DNA from 4 places in the Pantoea sp. nfd-35 genome. Region 4 is predicted to be linked to each of the others. Evidence: predicted binding sites of a transcription regulator. Region 4 holds the regulator's gene; each other region holds the start of a gene.
The links. Region 4 encodes PhoB, which activates phosphate uptake and scavenging genes when phosphate is short. Its sites were predicted from a motif close to CTGTCATAAAACTGNCNNAT; they were not measured.
Positions count from the first base shown of each region.

Region 1: a site for PhoB is predicted at 1,473-1,492, ahead of pitA (inorganic phosphate transporter PitA). Genes of this name have one in related genera too.
Region 2: a site for PhoB is predicted at 2,767-2,786, ahead of uvrB (excinuclease ABC subunit UvrB). Genes of this name have one in related genera too.
Region 3: a site for PhoB is predicted at 3,336-3,355, ahead of glpT (glycerol-3-phosphate transporter). Genes of this name have one in related genera too.

Region 1 is NZ_CP122403.1:302,633-307,778, reverse strand. Features, by position in the region: gene P9J57_RS01415 (D-amino acid dehydrogenase) at 1-195, shown strand, start outside; gene P9J57_RS01410 (BaiN/RdsA family NAD(P)/FAD-dependent oxidoreductase) at 217-1,401, opposite strand; gene pitA (inorganic phosphate transporter PitA) at 1,644-3,146, shown strand; gene uspB (universal stress protein UspB) at 3,183-3,518, opposite strand; gene uspA (universal stress protein UspA) at 3,943-4,380, shown strand; gene rsmJ (16S rRNA (guanine(1516)-N(2))-methyltransferase RsmJ) at 4,434-5,146, opposite strand, start outside.
Region 2 is NZ_CP122403.1:3,065,866-3,071,011, reverse strand. Features, by position in the region: gene bioC (malonyl-ACP O-methyltransferase BioC) at 1-738, shown strand, start outside; gene bioD (dethiobiotin synthase) at 732-1,421, shown strand; gene P9J57_RS14265 (ABC transporter ATP-binding protein) at 1,407-2,129, opposite strand; gene uvrB (excinuclease ABC subunit UvrB) at 3,006-5,027, shown strand; gene P9J57_RS14255 (gluconeogenesis factor YvcK family protein) at 5,029-5,146, opposite strand, start outside.
Region 3 is NZ_CP122403.1:4,302,468-4,307,613, reverse strand. Features, by position in the region: gene pldB (lysophospholipase L2) at 1-963, shown strand, start outside; gene yigL (sugar/pyridoxal phosphate phosphatase YigL) at 1,018-1,818, shown strand; gene glpT (glycerol-3-phosphate transporter) at 1,859-3,199, opposite strand; gene P9J57_RS19870 (carboxylate/amino acid/amine transporter) at 3,552-4,412, shown strand; gene P9J57_RS19865 (YehS family protein) at 4,558-5,037, opposite strand; gene metR (HTH-type transcriptional regulator MetR) at 5,110-5,146, opposite strand, start outside.
Region 4 is NZ_CP122403.1:3,375,310-3,380,455, reverse strand. Features, by position in the region: gene sbcD (exonuclease subunit SbcD) at 1-1,107, opposite strand, end outside; gene phoB (phosphate response regulator transcription factor PhoB) at 1,305-1,994, shown strand; gene phoR (phosphate regulon sensor histidine kinase PhoR) at 2,009-3,322, shown strand; gene P9J57_RS15780 (PstS family phosphate ABC transporter substrate-binding protein) at 3,342-4,262, shown strand; gene P9J57_RS15775 (cobalamin-independent methionine synthase II family protein) at 4,582-5,146, shown strand, end outside.

The DNA.
Region 1 (5,146 bases), 1.3 Mb from region 4:
GGGTTACGTCCCATGACGCCTGACGGCACGCCCATCGTCGGCCATACACATTTCAGCAACCTGTGGCTGAATACCGGCCACGGTACGCTGGGCTGGACGATGGCCTGCGGCTCCGGCCAGCTGTTGAGTGATGTGATTTCAGGCAAACCGCCCGAGATTGCCCATGCGGACTATGCGGTTTCGCGTTATGCCTGAGTGCAGGGCGAGATGGCGACCTTACAGCGCCTGGGCACAGGCCCAGGCCGAACTCCAGGCCCACTGGAAATTATAGCCGCCGAGCCAGCCGGTCACGTCCACCACCTCACCGATAAAATACAGCCCCGGTACGTCCCGCGCTTCCATTGTCTTCGATGACAGTTGAGTAGTATCAACGCCACCGAGGGTCACTTCGGCGGTGCGATAACCTTCGGTGCCGTTAGGCTGAACCTGCCAGCCGTGCAGCGTCTGCACCAGCTCTGTTTGCTGCTTGCGGTTAAGTTGCTTCAGCGTCACATCCGGCACGACGTTCATATCCTGTAGGACCTCCACCAGGCGCTTGGGCAGAATTTTCGCCAGGCTGTTTTTCAGGCTCAGATTCGGATGCGCCTCACGTTGAATCGTCAGGAAATCCTCAAGACGGGTGGCCGGAGAGAGGTCCACAGTGAGGTATTCGCCCGGCTGCCAGTAGCTGGAAATCTGCAATATTGCCGGGCCGGACAGGCCGCGGTGGGTGAACAACATCGCCTCTTTGAACAGGGTGCCGTCTTTTGCCGCAATGGTCGTATCCAGCGCAACGCCTGACAGCGTCTGCAACTGTTCCAGGAGTGGTTTATGTAAGGTAAAGGGCACCAGCGCCGCGCGCGTGGGCAGCACCTTCAGCCCAAACTGCTCAGCAATTTTATAGCCAAACGGTGATGCACCCAGGCCCGGCATGGAAAGGCCGCCACTGGCAATGACCAGCTTCTCAGCCTGAACCGCGCTGCCGTTGAGCTGCAGGCTGTAGCCCGCATCATCCCGGGTTACGCTCAGTATTTCGCTGCGCAGCCGAACGGTGACGCCACCTTTGTCACATTCGGCCATTAATAAATCGACCACCTGCTGGGCAGAATCATCGCAAAACAGCTGCCCCAGGGTTTTCTCATGCCAGGCGATACCGTGGCGATTCACCAGATCGATAAAATCCCATTGGGTATAGCGCGCGAGAGCCGACTTACAAAAGTGGGGATTATTCGACAGGTAAGCGGCCGGTTCAGTGTAGAGATTGGTGAAATTGCAGCGCCCACCGCCCGACATCAAAATCTTGCGTCCCGGCTTCTTGCCGTTATCCAGCAGTAATACGCGGCGACCACGCTGTCCGGCCTGCGCAGCACAAAAAAGCCCGGCAGCGCCTGCCCCAATTACGATAACGTCAAACTGTTCCACTGCTTTTGCCCACCAGGTAAGAGAGGGGCAGATTGTAGTGATCTGCTCCTGTGGATGCCAGTGTCAAAATTTTGCCGTAAATATGTCACAATGTAACCAGCTAATTTTTATAGCTTTTGTATCTTTTCACCGGGTTAATTGACACTTTTAGTCCAAATCATGACTATATTTTCCTTTCCCAGACAGCATGTTGTCGCGGATAATGCGCCGCGTTCATGTCCTCCAAAAATGGCGTAACGTCTATGCTACATCTGTTTGCTGGTCTCGATCTTAGCACCGGCCTGTTACTGATACTTGCTCTGCTGTTTGTATTGTTTTACGAAGCAATTAACGGCTTTCATGATACGGCCAACGCGGTTGCGACGGTCATCTACACCCGTGCCATGCGGGCGCAGCTTGCCGTTTTAATGGCAGGCGTCTTCAACTTCTTTGGTGTATTGCTCGGCGGATTAAGCGTGGCTTACGCTATCGTGCATATGCTGCCTACCGATCTGCTGCTGAATGTCGGATCGGCCCACGGTCTCGCCATGGTCTTTTCCATGCTGCTGGCGGCGATTATCTGGAACCTGGGTACCTGGTATTTGGGCCTGCCCGCGTCCAGTTCCCATACCTTAATCGGCGCGATTATCGGCATTGGCCTGACGAACGCGTTGATGAGCGGCACATCGGTCGTTGATGCGCTTAACATCCCGAAAGTGCTGAATATTTTCCTGTCTCTGATTCTTTCCCCTATTGTCGGACTGGTGATTGCGGGCAGCCTAATTTTTCTTCTCCGCCGTTACTGGAGTAACACCAAAAAGCGTGCGCGTATTCATATGACGCCCGCCGATCGCGAGAAGATTGATGGCAAGAAAAAACCGCCTTTCTGGACGCGCACGGCACTGATTATCTCCGCCATTGGTGTCAGTTATTCACACGGTGCGAACGACGGGCAGAAAGGCATTGGCCTGATCATGCTGGTTCTGATAGGCGTTGCGCCAGCCGGCTTCGTGGTGAATATGAACGCATCGGGTTACGACATTACGCGTACACGGGATGCGGTCAATCATCTTGAGCAGTATTATCAACAGCACCAGGCCTCACTGAACCACATCATCGAGATGGCGCCGCCTAAGCTGCCCACCCCGGAAGAAGTGGCGCCGGTATCATCGACAGAGTTTCATTGCGACAGTGCTCGTGCGCTGCAGGCCGTGCAACGTGCTCAGTTGCTGCTGAATAACCTGCAAAGCTACAGCGATCTGTCCGTCGAGCAGCGTAGTCAGATGCGTCGCCTGCTGCTGTGTATTTCCGACACCGCCGATAAAGCGGCGAAGCTGCCGGAAACCTCTCCAGACGATAAACGTTTCCTGGGCAAGCTCAAAGGCGATCTGTTGAACACCATTGAGTACGCGCCGGTATGGATCATCATGGCAGTTGCGCTGGCATTAGGCGTCGGCACCATGATCGGCTGGCGTCGCGTGGCCACCACCATCGGTGAGAAAATTGGTAAGAAGGGCATGACCTATGCGCAGGGCATGTCTGCGCAGGTGACGGCGGCCGTGTCGATAGGCATCGCCAGCTACACCGGCATGCCGGTCTCCACCACGCATATCCTCTCTTCTTCCGTTGCCGGCACCATGCTGGTTGACGGCGGCGGCTTGCAGGGCAAAACCATCAAAAACATCGCCATGGCGTGGGTATTTACCCTGCCGGTCTGTATTTTGTTATCGGGTTCGCTCTACTGGATAGCGCTGAAACTCATCTGATTCGGCGGCATACCAGGGCGACTTCGGTCGCCCTTTTTAATGCCAGATGGCCAGCGCAATCAGGCTGATAATCACCAATCCACACAGTGAACTGGTTAAGATAAACAGACCTCTCACCCGCTCACACCGGCGAATGAATTCGTCGTCATGATGATCAAGATAGCGCCTAGCCCAGATGTAACGCACCAGCCGCACCTGCTTGCCGGGCTGACCATGGGATGTGAAAAATCCCGCGCCATCAACATACTGATAGAGCAGCGGATCACAGCCACGCAGAACCACCAACAGCGCACGCAGCGATGAGAAATAGCGCGCCATATTCACAATACATACCACACAAAGAGCCCAAAAAAGCGCGATAGTGCTGATCATGTCATCCTCCTTACCGGCACCGCAGCAGGGTGCTGAGCGCGCACCCTGTTGAACAGTCCCTGCAGAATTAGCCAACAACCCCATAAAGCGATTTGTAGTTTTATTTTTGAATCATCAGAAAAGTAGCAACCGTGTGACGCAGGCTGCTTTTTTCAGTTTAGGAGAAATGTTCAATTTTTTACCAGCGAGGATTTTCGTTTTATACGAGTAAAAATCGTTCATCATTGATCTTATTCACAACCCAGGCGGCTTCAGAAGCATTTGTTAACACACAGGGCTATACTTTGAGGTATAACAACATCATCGCCTGTGCTGTACATTAATCATCTCGGTGGCGCTCATCGCCCGTTCGCGCAATGGATTTCGCAACTGTGACGCGTCTGGAAACCGCTGCCATTCTGAATCTCGTGGAAGGAGTAATATCATGGCTTATAAACATATCCTGATTGCAGTCGATCTTTCGCCAGAAAGCCAGTTGTTAGTGGATAAAGCTGTCTCACTCGCGCGCCCTTACGACGCAAAAATCTCGCTGATTCATGTCGATGTTAATTACTCGGATCTCTACACCGGCCTGATTGATGTCAACCTGGGAGATATGCAAAAGCGTATTTCTGAGGAAACGCATCTGGCGCTAAAAAGCCTGTCCGATGCCGCGGGCTACCCTATCACCGAAACCCTGAGCGGCAGTGGCGACCTGGGGCAGGTGCTGGTGGATGCGATTAAGAAATACGATGTGGACATGGTGGTGTGCGGTCATCATCAGGACTTCTGGAGCAAGCTGATGTCGTCTGCCCGCCAGTTGATCAATACCGTGCACATCGACATGCTGATTGTGCCGCTGCGTGACGAAGAGGATGAATAATTCGCGAGCGTTAAGCCGGTGCGACTGAGGTGCCGACCGGCTTAAAACCACGATTAAGACAGAGGCGGATAGATATCGAAGCGGTGGCTTTTGGTGACCACCGCAGACTGCGTGGCAACACCGGCCAGCGGTGGCGCGTAGTCGGGACGCTTCACCACAATACGTTTCTTTGCCAGACGGCGAGCCGGTGCCAGCAGTGCGTCGGCATCTTCATCCGCCCCCACCAGCGACTGAAAGACCCGCATCTCTTTTTTTACCATGGCGCTTTTTTGCCGATGGGGATACATAGGATCGAGATACACCACGTCCGGCTGCGGGGTAATATCGGTCAGAGCCTGAATGCTGGAAGCATGAATCAGCGTCAGGCGTTCGCGCAGCCAGCCGCCAATTTCTGCATCTTCATAGCCACGCGTCAGCCCGTCCTCCAGCAGTGCGGCCACCACCGGATGGCGCTCCAGCATGCGAACCCGACAGCCCAGCGCGGCCAGCACAAAAGCATCCCGTCCTAATCCGGCGGTGGCGTCCACCACATCGGGCAGGTAGGTCCCTTTTATCCCCACCGCTTTCGCGACGGCTTCACCGCGGCCACCGCCAAAACGACGTCGATGTGCCAGGGCACCGGAGGCGAAATCCACAAAGATGCCCCCCAGTTTGGGCTCATCCCGTTTGCGCAGTTCAAGATGTGTGGCGGTCTTCACCAGCGCCAGCGCGGCGTCATCACAGTGCGTCAGTTGCCAGCGTGCGGCTAAAACAGGTAAGGCGCCGT
Region 2 (5,146 bases), 310 kb from region 4:
AAAGGCGCGGTTGCACGGGCATTTGGCCGCGCCGCATCTCAGTATGATCACTATGCTGAACTCCAGCGGCTGAGCGGGGACGCGCTACTGGCGCAGGTGCCAGCGCACAGCGGTTTGCAACTGCTGGATGCCGGATGCGGAACCGGCTGGTACAGCCGGATATGGCGCGATCGGGGTAAAGAGGTCACGGCGCTGGATCTTTCCCCGCAGATGCTGCAACAGGCCCGGCAAAACGGGGCCGCGCATCACTATCTGGCCGGCGATATTGATGCTCTGCCACTGGCAGACCAGTCTGTTGACCTCGTATGGAGCAATCTGGTGGTGCAGTGGAGCGAGAATCTTCAGGCGGCGCTGATGCAGTTTAACCGGGTACTCAGGCCCGGCGGCTGTCTGCTGTTTTCCACCCTGAGCGCGGGCTCCCTGCAAGAAGTGCATCAGGCCTGGTCACAGGTGGATGGCCGTCTCCATGCGAACCGCTTTTTGCCTGCACAGGAGATTGCTGCCGCCTGTGAAACACAGCGTCTGCGCTGCCATGCGCAAACCCTTACCCTGCATTTTCCCGATGCGCTGAGTGCAATGCGCTCCCTGAAGGGCATCGGGGCAACGCATCTGCATACCGGACGGTCTGGCTGCGTATTAACGCGCCAGCGTCTTGCTCAGCTCGAAGCCCACTGGCCGCGGGATGAGCAGGGTTTCCGCCTCAGTTACCATCTTATGTTTGGAGTGACACAATGTTGAATCGCTGGTTTGTTACCGGTACCGACACCGAAGTCGGTAAAACGGTTGCCAGTGCGGCGCTGCTGCAGGCTGCCACCGCCGCAGGCTACCGCAGCGCGGGCTATAAACCTGTGGCCTCAGGCTGCGAGCTCACCGCAGCAGGCGTGCGCAACAGTGATGCGCTGACCTTACAGCGTTACAGCAACGTCCCGCTGCGCTACGAACAGGTCAATCCACTGGCGTTTATGGAGCCGACTTCACCTCATATCGCCAGCGCGGATGAGGGCAGACCGATTGAGTTTGCCACGCTGTCGGCGGGGCTGCGGGAACTTGAGCCGCTGGCAGAATGGATTTTGGTGGAAGGTGCGGGCGGCTGGTACACGCCGCTTTCTGAGACGCAAACCTATGCAGACTGGGTCGAGGAGGAGCAGCTACCGGTCATTTTGGTGGTGGGCGTCAAGCTGGGATGTATCAATCATGCCATGCTGACTGCCGATGCGATTCGCGCACGCGGCCTGCACCTGGCGGGCTGGATCGCCAATACGGTACAGCCACCCGGCCAGCGTTATCAGGCCTACCTGGCGGCCTTAACGCAGCGGCTTCCTGCACCTTGCCTGGGCGTGATCCCCTGGCTAACCCAGGAAGACCAGCAGGCAAACTGTGGACATTATCTGACGCTGCCGGATCGATCAGGCCACCGTTAACCACTTCTCCAGGGTCGCGTCATCCAGCTGGGCGACGTTACCCTGTGCTACATTGCGCCCGCGATGCAGCAGGAGAAAGTTGTCAGCCACGCGGCGAATCAGCGAGACGCGCTGTTCAAGCAGCAGAATCGTCAGGCCGTAGTCACGATTAAGGCGACGAATCAGATTCCCCATCTCTTCTTCCAGCCAGGGCGCCATGCCGTCGGCGGGCTCATCCAGAATCAACAGGCGGGGCTGCAGCACCAGCGCACGGGCCAGTGCCAACTGCTGCTGCTGATAGACCGGCAAGTCGCCGCTGCGCTGCTGACGCAGCGAATAGAGCGCGGGTAACAGATCAAAGATCATTTCCGGGATCGCCCGATAAGCGTCATTCGCCTGTGCACCTGCCAGTAAGGCAATCAGTAAATTATCCTCAACGCTCATCTGAGTAAAAATGTGGCGCCCCTGCGGAACAAACCCGATCCCCTGTCGGGCCCGCAGCTCAGCAGGCTGCGAGAGCAGGTCTTCCGGCGGCGAGCCATCCTGCTGCCAGCTGATCGTCCCGCTGTTAATCGGTAGCTTGCCCATAATGCAGTTCACCAGCGTGGTTTTTCCCATACCGGGGCGTCCCAGTATGCCGGTGCAGGTGCCGGGAGGCAGATCAAGATCCACATTCCAGAGAATATGATTTTTACCGTAAAACTGATTCACCGACCGTAAACTTAGCATCTGACGCGCTCCTTCCAGATAATTAACCTGAATGCTTTCGCCGTTCATTTCTGGTAAATCGCTCTAATGAGATAGCGGCGCATTTCACGCGGCTACTGCCTGTAACACTCAGATGAGAGAGCATGCAATTACCAGGCCAGAGTCTCAACGGCGAGTGGAGTCGGGGCTAACCAGTGAAAATCACCCTGTTTAAAGATAAATAAAAGTTAACAATTCCACGTCAGGACGCTTACGCGGTACAGCGTTGGTGCAGGTTCATGAAGCCGGGAAGTGCACCTGCTCGTTAATGGGGCAATAAAAAAAAGAAAAGTGAGACGCACTTGTCGCCGATCAAGGCACGGATTGCGCTGATAGCTAAATCACTACCCGTTAGCGTCAGAAAATAAGCGAAAAAAAATATTTTTTTATCGCCCAAAGGAGAGTGAAAAAAATTATACACAGCCGATGTGCAAAGGGCTGTCATTAGTTATCCACTATTCCTGTGGATAACCTTGTGCATTAGGTAATGAAAACAGGTTGGAAGCGAGGAAATACGGGGCCTGGTAACCCGATGATGAGAATCTGGGCTTTTTAAAGTAACGACATTAATTCAGTGACTTAGCAAAAAACAAGCCTGCCGGATTGGGGCCGATTCATCAAACTGCAATTTTATGACACATGCTTGACAAATGTTAAATCAATATCGGGCTTGGGGATAACCTTGCGCAACAGAATCCGGTTAGCGCGCGCGATAATGTCAAAGAGTCAAGCGTAAAGTGGTTGCCGTTACTGTGCATCAATACTGTTATTATATCCAGTATTTTTTTCTGGCAAAATCGCCATAGCAGAGTAAAATAATGGGCTGCCCGCCGTCTTTCATCTGCAGGAACCGCATTCATGAGTAAAGATTTTAAACTGAACTCCGCTTTCAAGCCTTCCGGCGATCAGCCAGAGGCGATCCGTCGTCTTGAAGCCGGACTGGAAGATGGCCTGGCGCACCAGACGCTATTAGGCGTTACCGGATCGGGTAAAACCTTTACCGTGGCTAACGTGATCGCCGATCTTAACCGGCCCACCATGGTGCTGGCACCGAACAAAACGCTGGCGGCCCAGCTGTATGGTGAGATGAAGGAGTTTTTCCCGGACAACGCGGTGGAGTTTTTTGTCTCCTATTACGATTACTACCAGCCTGAAGCCTATGTCCCAAGCTCTGACACCTTTATCGAAAAAGACGCCTCGGTTAACGAACACATCGAGCAGATGCGTCTTTCCGCCACTAAAGCATTACTGGAGCGGCGTGATGTTATCGTCGTTGCCTCGGTGTCGGCCATTTACGGTCTGGGCGATCCCGATCTTTATCTGAAAATGATGCTGCACCTGACGCGCGGTATGATCATCGACCAGCGCAGCATTCTGCGTCGCTTGTCAGAGCTGCAGTACACGCGCAACGACCAGGCGTTTCAGCGCGGCACCTTCCGGGTGCGTGGCGAGGTCATCGATATTTTTCCGGCAGAGTCCGATGATATGGCACTGCGGGTGGAGTTATTTGACGAAGAGGTCGAGCGCCTGTCCCTGTTTGATCCGCTCACCGGGCAGGTTGAATCGGTTGTACCGCGTTTTACCATCTATCCGAAAACGCACTACGTTACGCCGCGTGAGCGCATTCTGCAGGCCATGGAAGACATCAAGGTTGAGCTGGCCGACCGGCGTAAAACCCTGCTGGAAAACAACAAACTGCTGGAAGAGCAGCGCATCACTCAGCGCACCCAGTTTGATCTGGAGATGATGGGCGAGCTGGGCTACTGCTCCGGCATCGAAAACTACTCGCGTTACCTGTCAGGCCGTGGGCCGGGAGAGGCGCCGCCTACGCTGTTTGACTATCTCCCCGCAGATGGCCTGCTGGTGGTGGATGAGTCCCACGTCACGATTCCCCAAATTGGCGGCATGTACCGTGGCGACCGTGCACGTAAAGAGACGTTGGTAGAGTACGGTTTCCGACTGCCTTCGGCGCTTGATAACCGTCCGATGAAGTTCGAAGAGTTTGAAGCGCTGGCCCCTCAGACGATCTATGTGTCGGCAACGCCGGGCAAATATGAGCTGGAGAAATCCGGCGACGAGGTCATCGATCAGGTGGTGCGTCCAACCGGCCTGCTGGATCCGATTCTTGAGGTCCGCCCCGTGGCGACGCAGGTTGATGATTTACTGTCTGAGATCCGCCAGCGCGTTACGATCAACGAGCGCGTCCTGGTGACCGTCCTGACTAAACGCATGGCGGAAGATCTGACAGAGTACCTTGAAGAGCACGGTGAAAAGGTGCGCTATCTGCACTCGGATATCGACACGGTGGAAAGGATGGAAATCATTCGTGACCTGCGTCTGGGCAAATTTGACGTACTGGTTGGGATCAACCTGTTGCGAGAAGGGCTGGACATGCCTGAGGTATCGCTGGTGGCCATTCTGGATGCGGACAAAGAGGGCTTCCTGCGTTCGGAGCGTTCGCTGATTCAGACCATTGGCCGTGCGGCACGTAATATTAACGGTAAAGCGATTCTGTATGGCGACAAGATCACGCCTTCAATGGCCAGAGCGATTGAAGAAACGGAACGCCGCCGTGAGAAGCAGCAGCGGCATAACGAAGAAAACGGCATCGTGCCTCAGGGCCTGAACAAGAAAATCACCGATATTCTGGAACTGGGCAATAACGTGGTGAAAACGCGTGGTAAAGCCAAGCCCGCTAAGCGCAATGCCGCTGAGGCAGACGCCGATTACCTGGCGTTGTCCCCCCAGGCGTTGCAGAAAAAGATCCACGAGCTGGAAGGGCAGATGCAGCAACATGCGCAAAACCTGGAGTTCGAACAGGCGGCGGGCCTGCGCGATCAGCTGCAGGAATTGCGCACATTGTTTATTGCGGTGTCCTGATTCAGTTAAATCCCTGAACGGCGTGCTCCAGCGCGGCGCGCAGCAGTTGGCGGTCGTGGCGGTACTTGATATCGGCGGCCTCCAGCGGTTCACGAATAATCAGGCGGTTTTCCACCCGG
Region 3 (5,146 bases), 930 kb from region 4:
CGCGAAAAGGCCTTCGCTGCCTTCGCGACCGGCCCACTGCTTGATTTCTGGCACAGCCGTGAAGAGTGTGAATTTACCGGTGTTGAAAATCTGACCTTACGTTACGTTCGGTTCATTTCACCGCAACACAAGCGCGTGATTGTAATCGTTCCCGGGCGCATTGAGAGCTACGTTAAATATCCCGAGCTGGCCTACGATCTGTTTCACTGTGGGTTCGATGTGATCGTGCTCGATCACCGTGGTCAGGGGCGATCCGATCGGCTGCTGGATGATTCGCATCTTGGACATGTGGTGGAGTTTTCCCACTATGTCGATGACCTTGAAACGCTCTATCTGAAAGAGATTGTGAGCCGTCATTATCAACAACGTTATGCGTTGGCGCATTCAATGGGGGGCGCAATTCTGGCCCTGTTCCTGGCGCGTCAGCCTGGCGCGTTTCACGCTGCGGCTCTGGTTGCGCCGATGTTTGGCATCGCGCTGCCGTTACCCTCTTTTCTGGCGCATAAGATCCTCGACTGGGCAGAGAAACGACCTGCCGTTCGCGATGGCTATGCATTAGGCACGGGGCGCTGGCGGGCTCATCCCTTTGGCATTAACCGTCTGACGCACAGTCATGAACGTTATCGTCGCAGCCTGCGTTTTTATGCGGACGACCCGGCGATTCGTGTTGGCGGTCCCACCTATCACTGGGTACGGGAAGGCATTCATGCCGGACGCAACATATTCAGTCAGGTTGATAAAATAACGACGCCGCTACTGCTGCTACAGGCAAGCGAAGACAGCGTGGTGGATAACCGCTCACAAGATCTGTTTTGCGCCGCCATGGCGGCAGCCGGTCATCCCTGTGAGGGCGATAAGCCCCAGGTTATTAAAGGTGCACGCCACGAGATTCTGTTTGAAAAAGACAGCATGCGCGCCGAAGCATTGAATGGGATCGTCGATTTCTTTTTATCGCATCACTAGTTATCCGTTTACATTACCGGCTACGGCCAACCGACACAGATACCCGAGGTTTTCATGTACCACATTGTTGTGTCCGACCTGGACGGCACACTGCTCTCTCCCGAACACCGCCTCACGCCTGATGCCCGAGAAACGTTGCAGCAGCTGGTGGCAAAAGGCATTCACTTTATTTTCGCCACGGGCCGCCATCACATTGATGTTGGACAAATGCGCGACAAGCTGGGGATTCCGGCGTATATGATTACGTCAAACGGTGCCCGTGTGCATAATCCAGCCGGCGAACTGATTTTTAGCCATAACCTGGATTGGGATATCGCCCAGGACCTGTTCGGCCTGCAGTACCATCATCCGGAAGTGCTGACCCATGTTTATCGTGACGATGAGTGGTTTGTCAGCCGTTGCAGTCCGGCAGAGAAAGATTATTTTCGCGAATCTGATTTTCATTATCAGGTTTATGAACCGGGCATATTGCCCACTGACGGCATCAGCAAAGTCTTTTTCACCTGCGAAGAGCCTGAACACCTTATTCCAATGGAGCTGGCGATTGAAGCGCGTTGGGGAGACAGGGTCAACGTCAGTTTTTCACTGCCCACCTGTCTGGAAGTGATGGCGGGCGGCGTCTCAAAAGGCCACGCGCTCGAATCTGTGGCAAAACAGTTAGGCTTTACGCTGAAAGACTGTATTGCCTTTGGTGATGGTATGAACGACGTCGAAATGCTGAGTATGGCGGGCAAGGGCTGCATTATGGCTAATGCGCACCAGCGCCTGAAAGATACCCTGCCAGAGCTGGAAGTGATTGGCAGCAATGTTGAGGATGCCGTGCCGGCGACGCTCAGAAAGTTGTATTTATCGTAGTGCGCCTGAGCAGAAGGCCGGTTAACCGGCCTTCTGACGGCTAGGCCAGTTTTTGCTTGTGTTTATGCTCGCTGACCATAGTGAGCAGCAACAAGATCACTGCCAGCACACAGCCCACAATCATGACTAAAAATCCGCCATCCCAGCCAAAATAGTCCACCGTGTAACCCACAATGGCGCTGGCTGCAACCGATCCTCCCAGATAACCGAACAGCCCGGTAAAGCCCGCGGCCGTCCCGGCGGCTTTTTTCGGCGCCAGCTCCAGCGCGTGGAGTCCTATCAGCATCACCGGCCCGTAGATCAGGAAGCCAATAATAATCATACAGGCCATGTCCACACCGGGATGACCCGGCGGATTTAACCAGTAAACCACCGTTGCGATGGTCACCAGCGTCATAAAGAACACGCCCGTCGCGCCACGGTTTCCGCGAAACACCTTATCGGACATCCAGCCGCACAGTAGCGTGCCAGGGATCCCCGCATACTCATAGAAGAAGTAAGCCCAGGACGACTTATCCAGCGTGAAGTGTTTCACCTCTTTGAGGTAAGTCGGTGACCAGTCCAGAATGCCGTAACGCAGCAGATAAACAAACACGTTTGCCAGGGCGATATACCAAAGTAATTTATTCGGCAGAACATACTTCATGAAGATTTGTTTCGCCGTGAACTCTTCTTCATGGCTTTCGTTGTAGTCAGCCGGATAATCGTTTTTGTAGGCCTCGATGGGCGGCAGACCGCAGGACTGCGGCGTATCCCGCATCAGGGCAAAGGCCAGGATGGCAATGACAATGGCGCCAAAGGCCGGCATATAAAGGGCCGCCTTCCAGTCGTTAAACCAGGCCATTCCCAGCAGAAACAGCAGGGGAGGAATGCCGCCGCCGACGTTATGCGCACAGTTCCACACCGAGACAATGCCGCCGCGTTCCTTTTGCGACCACCAGTGCACCATAGTGCGTCCGCAGGGTGGCCAGCCCATTCCCTGAAACCAGCCACAAATAAACAACAGCACAAACATCACCATGATGCTGGAGGTTGCCCAGGGAACAAACCCCATGAACAGCATCACGAAAGCGGCCAGGATCAATCCTGCGGGTAAAAAGACCCGTGGATTAGAGCGGTCGGACACCGAGCCCATAATAAACTTGGAAAAGCCGTAAGCGATGGAGATACCGGAAAGCGCAAACCCCAGATCGCCTCGTGAGAAACCCTGTTCAACCAGATAAGGCATGGCCAGGGCAAAATTCTTTCTGACGAGGTAGTAAGCCGCATAGCCAAAGAAAATACCGATAAAGATTTGCCAACGCAGGCGGCGGTAGAGTGGATCGATACGATCCTCTGCCACCTGAGGCTGGTGTGGTGCAGGTTTAAAAATACTTAACATTAGGGTGGCCCTCCGGGCGCATTATGGTTTTGATTCCCCAGCAGGTTGGGTCGAAAGAAAAAAGGGTGCTCGCAATGCACCATTTCGCGCAGAGAATAGACAGAGGCGGACTGGGTTACTGTGATGAATGACAAATTTGTTACAGTTTTATTACAGTAAGGCGCGAAAATGCCAGGCAGATGCGCTTTTTCGCCCATTTTTAACCTCAGGCATGCTCTCCTGAGCGGATAAAAGTCGGGGTGAGGGATCGTTGCCTGATCGCCTGGTAAATAACCAGATGTCAACCAGATAATGCAGCTCTGATTCAGGACATTGTTTACACTGACGCTCTGTTTATTTCGGGGTTGTTACCGTGCTTTTATTGATTGTTACTACCATTCTGTGGGCATTCTCCTTTAGCCTGATCGGTGAATACCTTGCCGGGCAAGTGGACAGCTGGTTTTCAGTGCTGATGCGCCTGGCGCTGGCCGCCATTGTGTTTCTGCCGTTCCTGCGCTGGCGCGGCTATCGGCCTTCGACGCTCTTGCTCTATATGCTGGTAGGGATGTTGCAGCTGGGCATTATGTATTTGCTGAGTTTTGAAGCCTATCTGTATCTGAGCGTGTCAGAATTCCTGCTGTTCACCGTAATGACGCCGCTGTATGTCACCTTAATCTACGACCTGATAAGCCGAAGGCCCCTGCGCGTGGGCTACATTTTCAGTGCGCTGCTGGCCGTTGCTGGCGCGGCAATCATTCGTTATGACAAAGTCAGCGATAACTTCTGGTTTGGTCTGCTGCTGGTCCAGTTGGCGAATATCTGCTTCGCGGCGGGGATGGTGGGCTACAAACGTTTGCAGGAAACCCGTCCAATGCCGCAACATACGGCGTTTTCATGGTTTTATCTGGGCGCGGTTCTGATTGCGATCGTTGCCTGGGCAGCCTGGGGCAATCCCCATAAATTGCCTACCACGACGCTGCAATGGGGCATTCTGGTCTGGCTGGGCGTCGCGGCTTCGGGGCTGGGCTACTTTATGTGGAACTACGGCGCGACGCAGGTCGATGCCGGCACGTTGGGCATTATGAATAACATGCACGTTCCGGCCGGCTTATTGGTGAACCTGGCGATATGGCAGCAAAAACCGCACTGGCCAAGCTTTATCGCAGGAGCCATCGTGATTATGGCGTCGCTGTGGGTCCATAAGCGCTGGGTGGTAGGCAACAGCGCAAGATAGTCCGGGGCGGGCCTTGCCAGCGAGTAAACCGTAGCGGGAGAGGAATGCAGGGCATCTGGGCTGGAAACAGGCTGTGAACGCCCCTGAGCCTGACCGGAAGCAGACCGCATGACAGGCGAGCTGCTTCCGGTCAGGGCGTTTCTGATTAAGCGGGTTTACCTGTGGCGGGGCGATGAATCATCGTCAGCCCTTTAAGAAAATTACGCAGGATCTGGTCACCGCACTCGCGGTAGTTTTTATGATCCGGTTTGCGGAAGATTGCGCCAATCTCAGCCTGAGAGACCGTAAAGTTGGCTTTTTTCAGCACGTCAGGAATGTCGGTAGTTTTCAAATCAAACGCGATGCGCAGCTTTTTCATAAAGATATTGTTGTTCATCTTGCGCTCGATGGAGGGCGCAGGCGCGTCTTCACTTTTTCCGCGGCGATGAAAAATTAAACCGTTAAGAAAATATCCCATCACCACATCGGGGCAGGGTCGAAACGCCGCATCCTCATCTTTCTTCAGCCAACTGGTGATGTCCGCCTGAGCCACTTCACATTCAGCCAGCGCAAAAATCGCCACCATTTTGGCATCGTTCAGATCGAGCATATAGCGCACGCTGCGCAGAATATCGTTGTTAGTCATGGTGAGATCTTCTCATGGTAAATCGACAGGCTGCGCATTATAGGGGATTTTGCCTGCTATCGCGCAGCTTTGTCACTCACGCGATAAAACCTTCGCAGGAGGCGCGGCG
Region 4 (5,146 bases):
CAGGCGTCGGGCAAAAACCTCTTCGACCTTAAGTTCGCTCAGGGTTTCGTTATCCGTTTGCGCCAGGCTGTGCTGGCGCTGTTCACGACTGCGGCGTAATAGCAGCACTTCCACCGGTAAATCTGCCGTCAGCGCTTCAACCTGGCGCTGCAGATCGCTTAAGTACTCTTGGGTGGTGACTTCTATATCGAGCCAGACCGGCTTCTCTCCGCTGGGAGGGGAAAGGTGAGCGAGCTGCTCACTGATTTGCGCCAGAGAGCCTTTAAGCATCTGCATCGGCTGGAAGGTGGGAACCGGCAGGGTCAGGGTTTCCAGGCCGCGCGGGCTGAAAGTCAGCAGACAGACACTTTTTTCGCTGCCCAGCTCGTCAAAGCTCAGCGGAATAGGGGAGCCGCTGTAGCGAATATGGTCGCTGTTCGCGACGCGCTGAGCGCGATGAATATGTCCAAGGGCGATGTAATCGGCCGGCGGAAACGCCGAGGCAGGAAACGCATCCAGCGTGCCGATGTAGATATCGCGCACGGAGTCACTTTTGCTGACGCCAAGGGCGGTAAGATGGCCGGTCGCCACGATCGGCAGGGACATGTTCAGCGCCTGTGCCGCCGCGAAGCTGCGCTGATAATGGGCGCTGATGGCCTCCAGCAGGCTGAGCTGTTTATCCCGTCCAGACTGACCGGCCTGGCTGCGCATAATGTCGCGCGGGCGCAGATAGGGAATCGCGCACAGCAGCGCGCCGGGTTCACCCTGACGGGTTGTCAGGATCATGACGTCGTCACTCTCCTGCGGCGTGGCAACGACCCGGGTGTTCAGACAGGCCAGCAGTTCGCGCGATTCATTCAGCGTTGCCACCGAGTCATGATTGCCCGCCAGCACCACCAGTTGACAGCCGCTGGGTTGTAACGCCACCACGAAGCGGTTAAACATTTCACGCGCATAGCTGGGCGGCGTACCGGTATCAAACAGGTCGCCCGCCACAATCAGCGCATCGACCTGATGCTGTTCGATCTGTATTAACAGCCAGTCAAGAAAGGCCTGGTGCTCGGCGGCGCGGCTCTTGTTATAGAAGAACTGCCCCAGGTGCCAGTCCGCGGTGTGAATAATGCGCATAAAACTCCCTGCCAAATCGATTTGCCCGGCAATTATACTGGCTCAGTCACTAAAGCCACAAAACATGTCGTCATGTTGTCATAAATGGTTGTTGCAGGCCGGTTTTTATGGCTAACTTTTTCATAAAAGTGTCACAAAACTGACGCATAATGGCGCCGCAAATATCAGTGAAAGCCGTCCTACCTGCAGGAGTAATAATGGCTAAGCGCATTTTAGTTGTGGAAGATGAAGCTCCAATCCGTGAAATGTTATGTTTCGTACTGGAACAAAACGATTATCAGCCGATTGAGGCAGAAGATTATGACAGCGCCGTCAGCAAGCTGATTGAACCCTGGCCTGACCTGATCCTGCTGGACTGGATGTTACCCGGCGGCAGCGGCATACAATTTATTAAACATCTTAAGCGTGAAGCCATGACGCGTGATATACCGGTCATGATGCTCACCGCGCGCGGCGAGGAAGAAGATCGGGTACGCGGACTGGAAGTCGGTGCCGATGACTACATCACCAAACCGTTTTCCCCGAAAGAGCTGATGGCGCGAATTAAAGCCGTTATGCGTCGTATTTCGCCGATGGCGGTAGAAGATGTGATCGAAATGCAGGGCCTGAGCCTGGATCCCTCTTCGCATCGCGTGATGTCAGAAACCACACCGCTGGAAATGGGGCCGACAGAATACAAGCTGCTGCATTTCTTTATGACCCATCCTGAACGTGTTTACAGCCGTGAGCAGTTACTCAATCATGTCTGGGGCACTAACGTCTATGTTGAAGATCGTACGGTTGACGTTCATATTCGTCGTTTACGCAAGGCGCTGGAACTGACCGGCCACGATCGCATGGTACAAACCGTACGCGGAACAGGTTATCGTTTCTCTGCCCGCTTTTAAACGGAGCTTTAACCGTGCTGGAACGCCTCTCCTGGAAGAGATTACTGTCCGAACTGGTGCTGGCGTGTCTGCCTGCGCTGGTGCTCGGCCTGCTGTTCGGCTATTTGCCGTGGCTGCTGTTACTGAGCGTAGTCGGTATTTTACTGTGGCATTTTTACAACCTGATGCGCCTGTCTCACTGGCTGTGGCTGGATCGCACGATGACGCCACCGTCCGGGCAGGCCAGTTGGGAACCGCTGTTTTACGGGTTGTATCAAATGCAACTGCGCAACCGGCGGCGGCGGCGCGAATTAGGTAATCTGATTAAGCGGTTTCGCAGCGGCGCGGAGTCGCTGCCGGACGCCGTGATACTCACCACCGAAGAGGGCACTATTTTCTGGTGCAATGGCCTGGCCCAGCAGCACCTGGGGCTGCGCTGGCCAGAAGATAACGGGCAAAATATCCTTAATCTGCTGCGTTATCCTGAATTTTCTCGCTATCTACGGCAACGTGATTTCGATAAGCCGCTTACGCTGGTGCTGAATAACCAGCACCACATGGAATTCCGTGTGATGCCCTACAGCGAAGGCCAGTGGCTGATGGTGGCTCGCGACGTGACCCAGATGCATCAGCTTGAAGGGGCACGGCGAAACTTCTTTGCCAACGTCAGCCATGAACTGCGCACGCCTTTAACGGTGCTTCAGGGCTATCTGGAAATGATGAATGACTCCGTCATGAATCAGCGCTCACGGGACAAAGCGTTGCACACCATGTCGGAGCAAACCCGGCGAATGGATAGCCTGGTCAAACAGCTCCTGACGCTGTCGCGCATCGAGGCGGCTCCGGCCATTAATCTGAAAGAAAAGGTTGATGTACCGGTTATGCTCAAACTCCTGCAGCATGAAGCTGAAACCCTGAGCGGCGGACGTCACGCCATCCATTTTCATACCGATCCTCACCTGAAAGTGTTTGGCAATGATGAACAATTACGCAGTGCTATCTCCAACCTGGTCTACAACGCGGTGAACCACACGCCCGAGGGGACGCGCATTGATATCAGCTGGCTGCGCAGCAAGCAGGGCGCGGTATTTACAGTCTGTGATAACGGCCCCGGCATTCCACCTGAGCACATTCCGCGCCTGACAGAACGGTTTTATCGGGTGGATAAAGCGCGTTCACGTGCGACCGGCGGCAGCGGTCTTGGGCTGGCCATCGTGAAGCATGCGCTCAGCCATCACAATGCGCGGCTGGAGATCACCAGCATCCCGCACCAGGAAACCTGTTTTACCTTTACCCTGGCACCACGGTTGATTGTGACTAACGGGATGCAGGAGAATGCGGTTCATTAACTGCTGACGGACCGGAACGATGCGCCTTCTTTTTTTGCTGTTCTTTTCTCTCTTGCCTGCCTTGGTGCAGGCGCAGCCTGTGATGCTTTCAGGCAATCTCAGCAGCGCAGGCTCGGACACGCTCGGCTATCTGATGACCCTGTGGGGCGATGACTTTAGCCGTCAGTCACCCGGGGTAAATGTGCAGGTTCAGGCATCGGGCTCCTCAACGGCGCCAACCGCGCTGACAGCCGGATCCGTCCAGTTAGGGGCAATGAGCCGTCCCATGCAGGCGGATGAGCGCCAGGCGTTTGAGGCGCGATACGGTTATCCTCCGTTGGCCGTGCCGGTGGCGATGGACGCGTTGGTGGTGGTGGTCAACCAGCGCAATCCGCTGACGTCCATCGATCCCCGCCAGCTTGATGCGTTGTTCTCCGTCACGCGTCTGTGTGGCGCACACCAGGTGCCCGAACGCTGGGGCGATTTGGGTCTGCATCAGGCTGAGTGGCAGCAGCGATCTATCCAGCGCTATGGCCGCAACTCGGCCTCCGGCACATGGGGATTCTTCAAGCAGCAGGCGCTGTGTCAGGGCGATTTCCGCAACGACGTGGCGGAGTTTCCCGGCTCGGCGGCGGTGGTACAGGCGGTCGCTGGGGATCCGCGCAGCATCGGTTATGCCAGCTTCGGTTTTCACCTGAGTGGGGTAAAACTGCTGCCGGTTATCACAAAAAGGGGGGAAGCCGTTGCGCCCGATCCTGAATCCATCCGCAGCGGTCGCTATCCCTGGGCACGTCCGCTCTATCTGTACGTTAATAAAGTGCCAGGTAAGCCCTTACCGCCATTGTTAGCCGCCTTTCTGGAACAGGTTCTGTCTAAATCAGGGCAGCAGCGCGTCATCGAGGCCGGCTATCTGCCGCTGTCTGAAACGCAAATGAACCTGGCGCGCGCCTCCCTCCGGTAAGTTTCACCGCTCGCCCACAGGCAAAGGGGTTACCGCCTTCGCCCATGTTTTCCCGTTCCTGCCGCACGTCTGGCAGGGACCTGTGCCGCATCAGGGGCATAAATCCCCGCCGATTGCCTCGGTGCAAACCTCAAGGGGAGCACAGTCAGAATCCGGCCTCGCAACATGAAATTATTTCATCTCAAGTGAATATTATTCGTTTGCACGTGAGCACATCGCGTGGGAATCTACATCCAGACGTTTAGCCATCTGGAAGGCTAAAATAACATTATGTAACTATTCCCGCCCGAAATTATCTGGCCGGTGACCAGGAGTGATCATGCAAAGACAAACCGCCCCGTTTCGCGCCGACACCGTTGGCAGCTTTCTTCGTCCCGCCGCTATTAAGCATGCCCGCGAAAAATTTCATGCGGGTGAGATCGGCGCTGATGAACTGCGCGATATTGAAAACGACGCGATTCGGGACGTGGTCGCGAAGCAGCGTGAAAATGGCCTCAAGGTCGTGACCGATGGCGAATTTCGCCGCGGCTGGTGGCATTTTGACTTTTTCTACGGTCTGAAAGGTGTTGAGCATTTTGAAGCCGAGCAGGGCATTCAGTTCAACGGCGTGCAGACGAAAGCGCACGGCGTAAAAATCACCGGCAAACTGGGTTTTGACGGGCATCCGATGCTGGATCATTTTCGTTTCCTGCAGAGCCTAGCAGGCGATGCGGTAGCCAAAATGACGATTCCCAGCCCGAGCGTGCTGCACTTTCGCGGCGGCCGAAAAGTCATCGACGCTGACGTTTACCCCGATCTCGATGTGTACTTTGACGATCTGGCACAGACCTACAAAGAGGCGATCAAAGCCTTTTACGACGCGGGTTGTCGCTACTTACAGCTGG